DNA from 2 places in the Lactococcus sp. FSL K6-0773 genome. Region 1 is predicted to be linked to the other one. Evidence: predicted binding sites of a transcription regulator. Region 1 holds the regulator's gene; the other holds the start of a gene.

Region 1 (6,248 bases):
ACAGTTACAAATGTTCCCGGTTCTACTTTGTCACGCGAAGCAACTTATACAATGTTAATCGGTGCTGGACCAGAAATTGCAGTTGCTTCAACCAAAGCATATACAGGACAAATTGCAACTTTGGCTTTTCTTGCAAAGGCAGTTGGTGAGGCTGAAGGGGAAGTTAAAGCAAAAGAATTTGATTTAGTTAAAGAATTGTCTTTAGTTGCTCAATCAATTGAAGCCACTTTATCTGAAAAGGATGAAATTGCAGCAATTGTAGCTGACTTATTGCCAACTACTCGCAATGCCTTCTATATTGGTCGAAAACAAGATTATTATGTAGCAATGGAAGCTTCTCTCAAATTAAAAGAAATTTCTTATATTCAATGTGAAGGATTTGCTGCTGGAGAATTAAAACATGGAACGATTTCATTGATTGAAAAAGGAACTCCAGTACTTGCTTTAATTTCTAATAATGAAGAAGTAGCAGCTCATACTCGTGGAAATGTAATGGAAACAGTGGCTCGTGGAGCCTCAGCTATCACAATTGTTGAAGAAGGAGTGGCTCGTGAAGATGATACAATTGTTGTCAACCAAGTTCATCCTTATTTGTCAGCAATTTCAATGGTTATTCCAACACAATTAATTGCTTATTATGCGTCAATGCAGCGTGGACTTGATGTTGATAAACCACGTAACTTAGCTAAAGCAGTAACAGTTGAATAAAAGTTACTGACAGAAATCTCTGTCAGTAAAATGATAACTAAAAATAAAAAGTTCTGAGATTCATCAGAACTTTTTTGGTTAATTAATCTTTTGTCAGTGACAAAGGCCAGATTTTTCCGTATATAATAGTATGTATGAACTAAAAGAAAATCCGTATCCGATGCAACCTAGGGAACGCTTAGAATTTTTAGGAGAAGAGTGCTTGTCTGATGTTGAGCTGTTAGCGATATTATTGCGAACAGGGACAAAAAAATACTCATCATTAAATTTGGCCTTGGAAATTCTTCAACATTTTGAAACTTTGGATAATTTGCGCAAAGCTTCGATTAATGAACTCAGAGAAATTTCAGGCATTGGACTGGCAAAATCCATTGAAATTCGAGCAATGATTGAATTTGGAAAAAGGATACAAACCACTAATAGAAAACGTTACGGTCAAGTTTTGAGTTCCAGAGAATATGGCTTGAGTCTTGCTTTTGAAATGCAAAATTTTGAGCAAGAGCATCTTGTGGCGACTTATTTAGATGGTCAAAATCGAATTATTGAAAAAAAGACAATTTTTATAGGGGCGGTTAATCAGGCAACTGCAAGCCCTAGAGAGATTCTTTATCATGCAATAAAAAATCTCTCAGTAGGACTGTTAGTTGCACATAATCATCCCTCAGGAAATTTAAAACCAAGTCAAGCTGATAAAATATTTACTACCAAAATAAAAAAATCTTGCGAGGATGTGGGGATCAATTTTATTGATCATATTATTGTAGGGGCTGGTAATTATTTTAGCTTTCGGGAAGAAGAGATCAGAAAATGAAGGATTATATAACAAACAATCACTTCTCAACTATAAAGCAAAGAAAAAGAACAGTCAATAAAAACTGTTCTTTTATTTTGTACTAATTTAGTTTTCTTGAGCTCCCATGAAAAATAGTAGTGTTTGCAGCTCCTTAGTTAAGTCAATTGATTGAACAACCACATCTGAAGGGACTTTCAAACGAATTGGGGCAAAGTTTAGGAAACCTTTGATACCAGCTTTGACTAGAGTGTCAACAACTTCTTGGGCATTTTCTTTGCGAACAGAGAGAATTGCTGTTTTGATATCCGATTTTTTAACATTTTTTTCTAAATCAGAAATATTATAAATTGGAATTCCATCATCTGTTTGTGTTCCAACTAAGGGATTGCCAGAAATATCATAGGCTTGCGTGATTCTCATTTTGTTTCTATCTTGGAATTGATAATGAAGTAATGCACGACCGAGATTTCCGACACCAATCAGAGCGATATGCGTTTCTTGGTCTTGGCCAAGAAGTTCTCCAAAGAAATCACGGAGCACTTTCGTTTCATAGCCGTATCCACGTCGGCCTAATTCGCCAAATAAAGAGAAATCTCGGCGAATTGTGGCAGCATCTACTCCAATTTTTTCTGAAATAAGTTGTGAGTTTGTGCGTGTCACATTTTCTTCGACAAGACTTTTGAACAGTCGATAGTACTGTGGCAGTCGTTTAGCAGTTGCTTTAGGCAAGCTTTTGCTTGGTTTATGATCAGTCATTGTTATACCTCAAAAATTTAATTCGATTTTATTAAAACTAATTAATATTTAGTTTCTTTGTGATAATTTTATCAAAAATTTGTGAAATTATCAAACAAAAGGAATGGAACATTCGTAAAAAATGAGAAATTGATTACAATTCTAAAAAAATATTTATTTTCCCCTTTTAATTAAGGCGCTTTCATGTTAGAATAGAAATATGAAAAAATAGATAGGGAGAAAATATGATTAAAATTTATCTTAGTGGTTCATGTTCATCTTGTAGAAAAGCTAAAAAATGGTTACGTAAACATCACATTGAATTTGAAGAAATTAATTTATCAAAAGATTTTATGGAAAAAGATGATTTAATCAAAATTTTATCCTTGACTGAAAACGGATTTGAGGATATAATTGCGACCCGAGGGAAAACATACGCATCTTTAAATTATAATTTCGATGAATTAGGACTAGAAAAAGCTTTTGGATTAATTCAGGAAAATCCACGTCTTCTAAAACGACCATTAATTTTTGACGAGGACTGTCTATTGATTGGTTTTAACGAGGATGGAATCAGAGCGTTTATTCCACCAGAAGTTAGGAGAATTGAATTGCGTGAAAGATTAATTTTAGTCTAATATTAATTTTATTTTTAGCTTATCAGATCTGGTAAGCTTTTTAATTTTAAGAATTTGGAAGAACTACAAAAAGCTTGCCTTAAATGCTATAATAGAAGGACTGCTTTTCTATCATATGAAAAGGAAAAACGAAGTATTAAAAATATGCTTTGAGATTTAACGAAGAGGATAAATATCATGATTTTACTGCAAGGGAATGGAATTGCACGCACTTTTGGTGGCGATGTTTTATTTGAAAATATCAATTTTAGTTTACAAGACCATTCAAGAATTGCCCTAGTTGGCCGAAATGGAGCTGGTAAGTCAACCTTGCTTAAAATTATTGCTGGAGTTGAAGAAGCGAGTCGCGGAACTGTATCCAAGACCAAAGATTTGACAATGAATTATTTAGCGCAAGATACTGGGCTGAATTCCTCAAGGACAATATTTGCCGAAATGCTCTCTGTTTTTGATTCGCTTCGCCAAATGGAAAAACAATTGCGCCAGATGGAATTGCAAATGGGAGAACTTGCTGGGGATGAATTGACAGCTTTGATGAAACGTTACGATGCTTTATCAGAAGAATTTCGGATGAAAAATGGATTTACTTATGAATCTGAAATTAAGTCTGTCTTAAATGGTTTTCGTTTTGATGATGCAATGTGGGAAAGAGAAATTTCAAGTTTATCAGGGGGACAAAAAACACGTTTGGCTCTTGCTAAGATGTTGCTTGAAAGACCACAACTTTTGATTTTGGATGAACCAACTAACCACTTGGATATTGAAACTTTAGCTTGGCTTGAAAATTACCTTAAAAATTACGAAGGTAGTTTATTAATTGTCAGTCATGACCGCTACTTTTTGGATAAAGTGGTTAATGAAGTCTTAGAATTATCTAGAGGAGAATTGACTCGTTTTTCTGGAAATTATTCTCGCTATGTTGAACAAAGAGAGCAAAAACTCTTGTTAGAACTCAAAAATTTTGAAAAACAACAAAAAGAAATTGCTAAATTAGAGGACTATGTTGCCAGAAATTTAGTTCGGGCTTCGACGACTAAAATGGCGCAATCGCGTCGTAAAAAGTTGGAGAAAATGGAGCGTTTAGACGCACCAACAAGTGATGATAAATCGGCCAATGTTACTTTTACTCCTGAAAAAACGTCTGGAAATGTTGTTTTAACCGTTTCAGAAGCAACGGTAGGTTATGAAGATAATCGTCTCTCTGGTCCGATTAACATTGACGAGCGTAAAGGTGAGTCCCTTGCTATTGTTGGACCAAATGGAGTAGGTAAGACAACATTGATTAAGTCAATTGTTGGACAGATTCCATTTTTAGCAGGTCAAGCAAAATTGGGTGCCAATGTTACTTTGGGATATTATGACCAAGAACAAGGAAGATTGACAGCTTCCAATACTGTCTTAGACGAATTATGGAATGAGCATCGCTTACTTAATGAAGTTGAAATTCGCAATATGCTTGGAGCTTTTCTTTTTAGTGGAGATGATGTAAAGAAAACGGTTGGGATGCTTTCTGGTGGTGAAAAAGCCCGTCTTTTACTTGCTAAATTAGCAATGGATCACGATAACTTTTTAGTTTTAGATGAACCAACAAATCACTTGGATATTGATTCACGTGAGGTCTTGGAGAATGCTTTGATTGATTTTCCAGGAACAATCTTGTTTGTTTCTCATGACCGCTATTTCATCAATAGAGTAGCTACCAAAGTTTTAGAAATTGCTCCCGAAGGAAGTACAGAATTTTTGGGAGATTATGATTATTATGTCGAGAAAAAAGAAGAAGTACAAGCTGAGAGTAATTCTTCAGAAAATGGGGAGCCGATAGAAAGTTTAGCTCAACAAGATTTTACAGCTCAGAAAGAAGCTCAAAAGAATCGACGTAAAGTAGAGCGCGAAATCAAGGCTTGTGAAGAGAAACTAGCCGATTTGGAAGCAAAAATTGCAGCTCTATTATTGGAAATGCAAGAAAATACCGCTGATTTTGTTAAATTAGGAGAATTACAAGCTGAAATTGACCTCTTTAATGATGAAAAAGATGAGATAGAAATGACTCTTTTGGAAGCGATGGAAGAATTGGAAAATTTGTAAGTGTTGTGAAGAGAATTTAGTGTAAATATGCTAAAACGCGAAGCTTGAAAGCTTTGCGTTTTTTTATCAAAAAAATTCCGAGATTTCGGAAAAAGTCTTTTCGGACATTTTGATTTGATATAATCAGTTTAGAAAATGATTCATGAATAATGAGTGTCGCTCACTCAAATCAAGAAAGGAGAATTCTTATGTTAAATTTAAAATCAAAGGTATTGATTTCGAGCAGTTTGCTGCAGTTGATCGGTATTGGCTGGAGCACGAGAAGATTATTTGAAAAAACACCACAAGTTTCTAGTAAACCGACAATAAATTTGACAATTTCAAATTACTCAGAATTAAATCGGTCGGATAACCAAAACATTCAAGTTCTTGCGAATGTTGACAAAAAGCAAGCTACATCAGCTTTTGACAAAGCAGCTGGACGAAGGGACACAGACACCCAGGTTCAAAAATCAAGCAACGAAAAAGTGACGACAGTTTCGGAAAAGAATAATGGGGTAGTTGTTGCAGTTGAAACAACCAACACAAATACTAATGAAAGCAACACCTTAGTTAATGAAGGCAATAAATTGATTTTAACCAAGACCGTTTATAACACGGTAAGCAAAAAGTATGACACCAAAGTTGCGGAAGTCCCTTTAGGAGTTGGAAACTCAAACATCCAAATAGTGAAAGTAACCTATGGCTCATGGAAATACACGAATATTGCGATTGGGAAGAGTGCATTAGCTTTTACCCTGGATTGGGTAGGCCCTCAAGCCGTAGTCAGCAAGCTTGCGACTATTTTTAGAGTTAGTGCTAAAGTAGCCAACGGTTTTATTGCGGGACTCGCTTTGAATACGGCAGGTTTTGGGGATAGAATTGCAAACTACTTAGATAAAAATCATAATGGTTGGATTGGCCTGTATCAACGTTGGAAAAAGGATACTTCCTTCAAAAACGGGTTAGTCGCTCAAAATATCACATATACAGAATGGAAAACAGAATGATATGGAAAAAAAACACCTTATTACATCTCTATTCGGGATTGCTGGGGCGATTTTCGTCCCCAGATTGGCTGCACTTCCAAAAGTTTTATCTGGAAGCCATACGATTGAAATTACCGCATCTAACCTGAGCTACACCTTTTTCGGCGTCTTAGTGCTTGGCCTGCTAACAGGAGCAATCAGAAAACAAGAACGCATTTTGACGACTTTCATTAGTCTTATTATCTTTGGGCTTCCGCTCCTCATCCTCTGGCAACAAAAAGTGGTCTTCAATCTCAATGTACTCGTTTGGGGTCTGCTTGT
Region 2 (6,248 bases), 1.3 Mb from region 1:
CAGTTGCTTGAACAAGTTCTGCTTCAAGAGTAATACCTGAAGCTGTTTCAAGTGCCAATGCTTCTTCGTTAGTTGCTGGTTTTTTAGACGCAATAAGTTCTGCTGTTTCTTTAACCAAGGCAATAAATTGATCATTTTTAGCTACGAAGTCTGTTTCTGAGTTCAATTCAACAATCGCTGCAACATTTCCGTTTACAGCAATTCCTGTAAGTCCTTCAGCGGCTACACGATCAGCTTTTTTAGCTGCTTTCGCAATCCCTTTTTCACGAAGAAGTTCTGCTGCCGCTTCCATATTTCCGTCAGTTTCAACAAGAGCGCGTTTAGCGTCCATGATTCCTGCACCAGTTTTTTCACGTAATTCTTTTACTTGAGCTGCTGTTACTGCCATTTTGTAAATCTCCTATGTGTTTTTTCTGTCAGTATTGACAGTAGTTTTATTTAAAAAAACAGGCGAGGCGTAAGGCCTCGCCTGTTGTAGTTACTTAATTAGTATAAGTTGAAGTTAAAATTATTTACCTTCAACGATTTCAGCAAGTTCTTCAAGTGATTCTTCTGAAGCTGCTTCTTCTGCTACGAAATCTTCCGCTGCATCTTCACCTTGACGTCCTTCAATGATAGCGTCTGCCATTTTAGCTGTAATCAATTTAACAGCACGGATAGCATCATCATTTGCAGGAATAACTACGTCGATTGGTTCTGGATCTGCGTTTGTGTCAACCATTGCTACAACTGGGATTCCCAAAGTTTTAGCTTCTTTAACTGCGATTTGTTCAGCATGTGGGTCAACGATGTACATAACATCTGGAATACGAGGCATATCAGCGATACCACCGATGAATTTTTCAAGGCGTTCGCGTTCTTTGTTAAGAAGAACTACTTCTTTCTTAGGTAAAACTTCGAAAGTTCCTTCTTCTTCCATTTTGTTGATTTCTTTAAGGCGTGTCACACGTGTTTGGATAGTGTTCCAGTTAGTGAGCATACCACCCAACCAACGGTGGTTTACGTAGTATTGACCAGCGCGGAGAGCTTCTTCTTTAACTGCTTCTGCAGCTTGTTTTTTAGTACCAACAAAAAGAACTACTGCACCTTCTTGTGAAGCGTTTTTTACATAGTTGTAAGCATCGTCAACAAGTTTTACAGTTTTTTGAAGGTCGATAACGTGGATACCATTACGTTCTGTGAAGATGTATGGTTTCATTTTTGGGTTCCAACGACGAGTTTGGTGACCGAAGTGAACACCAGCTTCAAGAAGTTGTTTCATTGAAATAACTGACATGTTAATGTCTCCTTTTAAAATAGTTTTTCCTCTTTCATCTGTCATCCGCAGCCGCAATACTTGCGTACACTACGACTTTGTCGAGACGAAATGCGAGATGGTTGCATAGCAACTCTATCATTATACATTGTTTGACCTATTTTTGCAAGTATCTATTCATGCTTCTATTGTTCAGTAAATCTATTTTTCTAACCACTCCTATTATCTGACAAATTTAATTGTTAATTTAGGCTCTATAATCACTAAAAGAGTAAGTTTTTAAATTTTTTTCTAAGAAAAAAATTAATATTTTTGCTGAAACCGCTTTTTTTGTGATAAAATAATTATAGTAAATAAATTAGTTTGTGAGGAGAGAAATATGAAAGAAAAAATCCTTTTAGGCGGCTATACAAAACGTGTATCTAAAGGCGTATATAGTGTTCTTTTGGACACTAAAGCTGCTGAATTATCATCATTAAATGAAGTCGCTGCGGTTCAAAACCCTACTTATATCACTCTCGATGAAAAGGGACACCTCTATACTTGTGCAGCAGATAGTAATGGTGGAGGAATCGCCGCCTTTGATTTTGATGGCGAAACTGCTACTCATCTCGGAAATGTCACAACCACGGGAGCTCCACTCTGCTATGTTGCCGTGGACGAAGCGCGCCAATTAGTTTACGGAGCGAACTATCATCTTGGAGAAGTTCGTGTTTATAAGATTCAAGCTAATGGCTCACTCCGATTAACGGATACAGTGAAACATACCGGTTCTGGGCCACGTCCTGAGCAATCTAGCTCACACGTTCATTATTCGGATTTGACTCCTGACGGACGACTTGTCACCTGTGATTTGGGAACAGATGAAGTCACTGTTTATGATGTCATTGGTGAAGGTAAACTCAATATTGCTACAATTTATCGGGCAGAAAAAGGAATGGGTGCTCGTCATATTACTTTCCATCCAAATGGTAAAATCGCTTATTTGGTTGGAGAGTTAAATTCAACAATTGAAGTTTTAAGTTACAATGAAGAAAAAGGACGCTTTGCTCGTCTTCAAACAATTGGCACCCTACCTGAAGATTATCATGGAGCAAATGGTGTTGCTGCCATCCGTATTTCATCTGACGGTAAATTCCTCTATACTTCTAATCGTGGACATGATTCTTTGACAACTTACAAAGTAAGTCCTCTTGGTACAAAACTTGAAACTATTGGCTGGACAAATACTGAAGGTCATATCCCTCGCGATTTTAATTTCAACAAAACTGAAGATTATATCATTGTCGCTCATCAAGAATCTGATAATTTATCTCTTTTCTTGCGAGATAAAAAAACCGGTACTTTAACTTTGGAACAAAAAGATTTTTACGCTCCTGAAATCACTTGTGTTTTACCACTATAAAAATTTATTTTTTTACAAAGTTTGACTGATAAACTAAAAAAGATTGCTAATTCCTCTCAAAGAATTAGCAATCTTTTTTTCTTCAGTAAAGCTTGTTATAAACCGCTTTCTAAACTTTTGATGAGTGTTTTTGTAAAAACTATCACAATATTACTTGACATCTATAAAAAACTTTGTTAAACTATTCACGTAAAAGAAAGTGAATGAAATCACAAAGGAGAACCTACAAATATGGCAACTAAAAAAGCCGCTCCAGCTGCAAAGAAAGTTTTAAGCGCTGAAGAAAAAGCCGCAAAATTCCAAGAAGCTGTTGCTTATACTGACAAATTAGTCAAAAAAGCACAAGCTGCTGTTCTTAAATTTGAAGGATATACACAAACTCAAGTCGATACTATTGTCGCTGCAATGGCTCTTGCAGCAAGCAAACATTCTCTAGAACTCGCTCATGAAGCCGTTAACGAAACTGGTCGTGGTGTTGTCGAAGACAAAGATACCAAAAACCACTTTGCTTCTGAATCTGTTTATAACGCAATTAAAAATGACAAAACTGTTGGTGTCATTTCTGAAAACAAGGTTGCTGGATCTGTTGAAATCGCAAGCCCTCTCGGTGTACTTGCTGGTATCGTTCCAACGACTAATCCAACATCAACAGCAATCTTTAAATCTTTATTGACTGCAAAAACACGTAATGCTATTGTTTTCGCTTTCCACCCACAAGCTCAAAAATGTTCAAGCCATGCAGCAAAAATTGTTTACGATGCTGCAATTGAAGCTGGTGCACCGGAAGACTTTATTCAATGGATTGAAGTACCAAGTCTTGACATGACTACCGCCTTGATTCAAAACCGTGGACTTGCAACAATCCTTGCAACTGGTGGCCCAGGAATGGTAAACGCCGCACTCAAATCTGGTAACCCTTCACTCGGTGTTGGAGCTGGTAATGGTGCTGTTTATGTTGATGCAACTGCAAATATTGAACGTGCCGTTGAAGACCTTTTGCTTTCAAAACGTTTTGATAATGGGATGATTTGTGCCACTGAAAATTCAGCTGTTATTGATGCTTCAGTTTATGATGAATTTATTGCTAAAATGCAAGAACAAGGCGCTTATATGGTTCCTAAAAAAGACTACAAAGCTATTGAAAGTTTCGTTTTTGTTGAACGTGCTGGTGAAGGTTTTGGAGTAACTGGTCCTGTTGCCGGTCGTTCTGGTCAATGGATTGCTGAACAAGCTGGTGTCAAAGTTCCTAAAGATAAAGATGTCCTTCTTTTTGAACTTGATAAGAAAAATATTGGTGAAGCACTTTCTTCTGAAAAACTTTCTCCTTTGCTTTCAATCTACAAAGCTGAAACACGTGAAGAAGGAATTGAGATTGTACGTAGCTTACTTGCTTATCAAGGTGCTGGACATAATGCTGCAATTCAAATCGGTGCAATGGATGATCCATTCGTTAAAGAATATGGCGAAAAAGTTGAAGCTTCTCGTATCCTCGTTAACCAACCAGATTCTATTGGTGGGGTCGGAGATATCTATACTGATGCAATGCGTCCATCACTTACACTTGGAACTGGTTCATGGGGGAAAAATTCACTTTCACACAATTTGAGTACATACGATCTATTGAATGTTAAAACAGTGGCTAAACGTCGTAATCGCCCACAATGGGTTCGTTTGCCAAAAGAAATTTACTACGAAAAAAATGCAATTTCTTACTTACAAGAATTGCCACACGTCCACAAAGCTTTCATCGTTGCTGACCCTGGTATGGTTAAATTTGGTTTCGTTGATAAAGTTTTGGAACAACTTGCTATCCGCCCAACTCAAGTTGAAACAAGCATTTATGGCTCTGTTCAACCTGACCCAACTTTGAGCGAAGCAATTGCAATCGCTCGTCAAATGAAACAATTTGAACCTGACACTGTCATCTGTCTTGGTGGTGGTTCTGCTCTCGATGCTGGTAAGATTGGTCGTTTGATTTATGAATATGATGCCCGTGGTGAAGCTGACCTTTCTGATGATGCAAGTTTGAAAGAACTTTTCCAAGAATTAGCTCAAAAATTTGTCGATATTCGTAAACGTATTATTAAATTCTACCATCCACATAAAGCACAAATGGTTGCAATTCCTACTACTTCTGGTACTGGTTCTGAAGTGACTCCATTTGCAGTTATCACTGATGATGAAACTCATGTTAAGTACCCACTTGCTGACTACCAATTAACACCACAAGTTGCCATTGTTGACCCTGAGTTTGTTATGACTGTACCAAAACGTACTGTTTCTTGGTCTGGTATTGATGCGATGTCACACGCGCTTGAATCTTATGTTTCTGTTATGTCTTCTGACTATACAAAACCAATTTCACTTCAAGCGATCAAACTCATCTTTGAAAACTTGACTGAGTCTTATCAATATGACCCGGCTCATCCAACTAAAGAAGGACAAAAAGCCCGCGAAAACATGCACAATGCTGCAACACTCGCTGGTATGGCCTTCGCTAATGCTTTCCTTGGAATTAACCACTCACTTGCTCATAAAATTGGTGGTGAATTTGGACTTCCTCATGGTCTTGCCATCGCCATTGCTATGCCACATGTCATTAAATTTAACGCTGTAACAGGAAACGTTAAACGTACCCCTTACCCACGTTATGAAACATATCGTGCTCAAGAGGACTATGCTGAAATTTCACGCTTTATGGGATTTGCTGGTAAAGATGATTCAGATGAAAAAGCTGTGCAAGCTCTGGTTGCTGAACTTAAGAAATTGACCGATAGCATTGATATTAATATCACCCTTTCAGGAAATGGTGTCGATAAAGCTCACCTTGAACGTGAACTTGATAAATTGGCTGACCTTGTTTATGATGATCAATGTACTCCTGCTAATCCTCGTCAACCAAGAATTGATGAGATTAAACAGTTGTTGTTAGATCAATACTAATAATCTGTTGATAAAAATAATAAAAACGCTCTGATGAATTCGTCAGAGCATTTTTTATTATAGCTTATACAACTATCAAAAGGTATAAATCAATTTCGATATAGGCTCTTTTCACTCCATTGATTTATATTTCTATAAAAATCAATAATTAATTAGCGATAGAAGTCGAGTTCATGCATGCTAATAATGAAATTGTTTTAAATTCTGGTTTTTCTTTATGTTCTTTGCGAACATCTTTCACAGTTTCTTTGTTCATGAAAATTCCTCCTTATTATGGTACTATTTTGAGCCCAAATAGTTATATAAGAATCCTAAACTTCGGATATCTTATCAAAGATTAATTAATAATAAAATAAATTAGGGGTTCTTCTATTCCCAACAGAGCATCATTATCTACGAAGCCTAATGGACAACCGTATATCTCTTTTTCTGAAAGTAGTAGTTGAAAATTTTGCAGAAAAGCACCACATTCGATTGAAGCATACCTTATCCCACAATTACCATATTTACCAAAATATTTATCGTAATCATATGCCACAGCAATAAGAATTGAACTTGAAGAAAAATATTTATCATCATAAAAACAAGTTTTTTTAATTTGATTTATCTCGAATTTCTCTGTACTTATCTCCCCTTTAGAGTTAA

The links. Region 1 encodes Rex, which represses fermentation and respiration genes when NADH is low (regulators of the CRP and FNR family bind a similar motif). Its sites were predicted from a motif close to TTGTGAANTANTTCACAA; they were not measured.
Region 2: adhE (bifunctional acetaldehyde-CoA/alcohol dehydrogenase) is a predicted target of Rex. The motif match lies at 2,791-2,808, and genes of this name have one in related genera.

Annotation. Positions count from the first base shown of each region.
Region 1 covers NZ_JBBOVF010000001.1:753,044-759,291, reverse strand. Annotated here, with positions in the region: gene glmS (glutamine--fructose-6-phosphate transaminase (isomerizing)) at 1-708, shown strand, start outside; gene radC (RadC family protein) at 839-1,519, shown strand; gene MHB61_RS03645 (redox-sensing transcriptional repressor Rex) at 1,607-2,257, opposite strand; gene MHB61_RS03640 (Spx/MgsR family RNA polymerase-binding regulatory protein) at 2,482-2,874, shown strand; gene MHB61_RS03635 (ABC-F family ATP-binding cassette domain-containing protein) at 3,052-4,959, shown strand; gene MHB61_RS03630 (hypothetical protein) at 5,148-5,948, shown strand; gene MHB61_RS03625 (hypothetical protein) at 6,013-6,248, shown strand, end outside.
Region 2 covers NZ_JBBOVF010000001.1:2,005,084-2,011,331, reverse strand. Annotated here, with positions in the region: gene tsf (translation elongation factor Ts) at 1-388, opposite strand, end outside; gene rpsB (30S ribosomal protein S2) at 509-1,276, opposite strand; gene MHB61_RS09985 (lactonase family protein) at 1,635-2,660, shown strand; gene adhE (bifunctional acetaldehyde-CoA/alcohol dehydrogenase) at 2,892-5,603, shown strand; gene MHB61_RS09975 (nitroreductase family protein) at 5,941-6,248, opposite strand, start outside.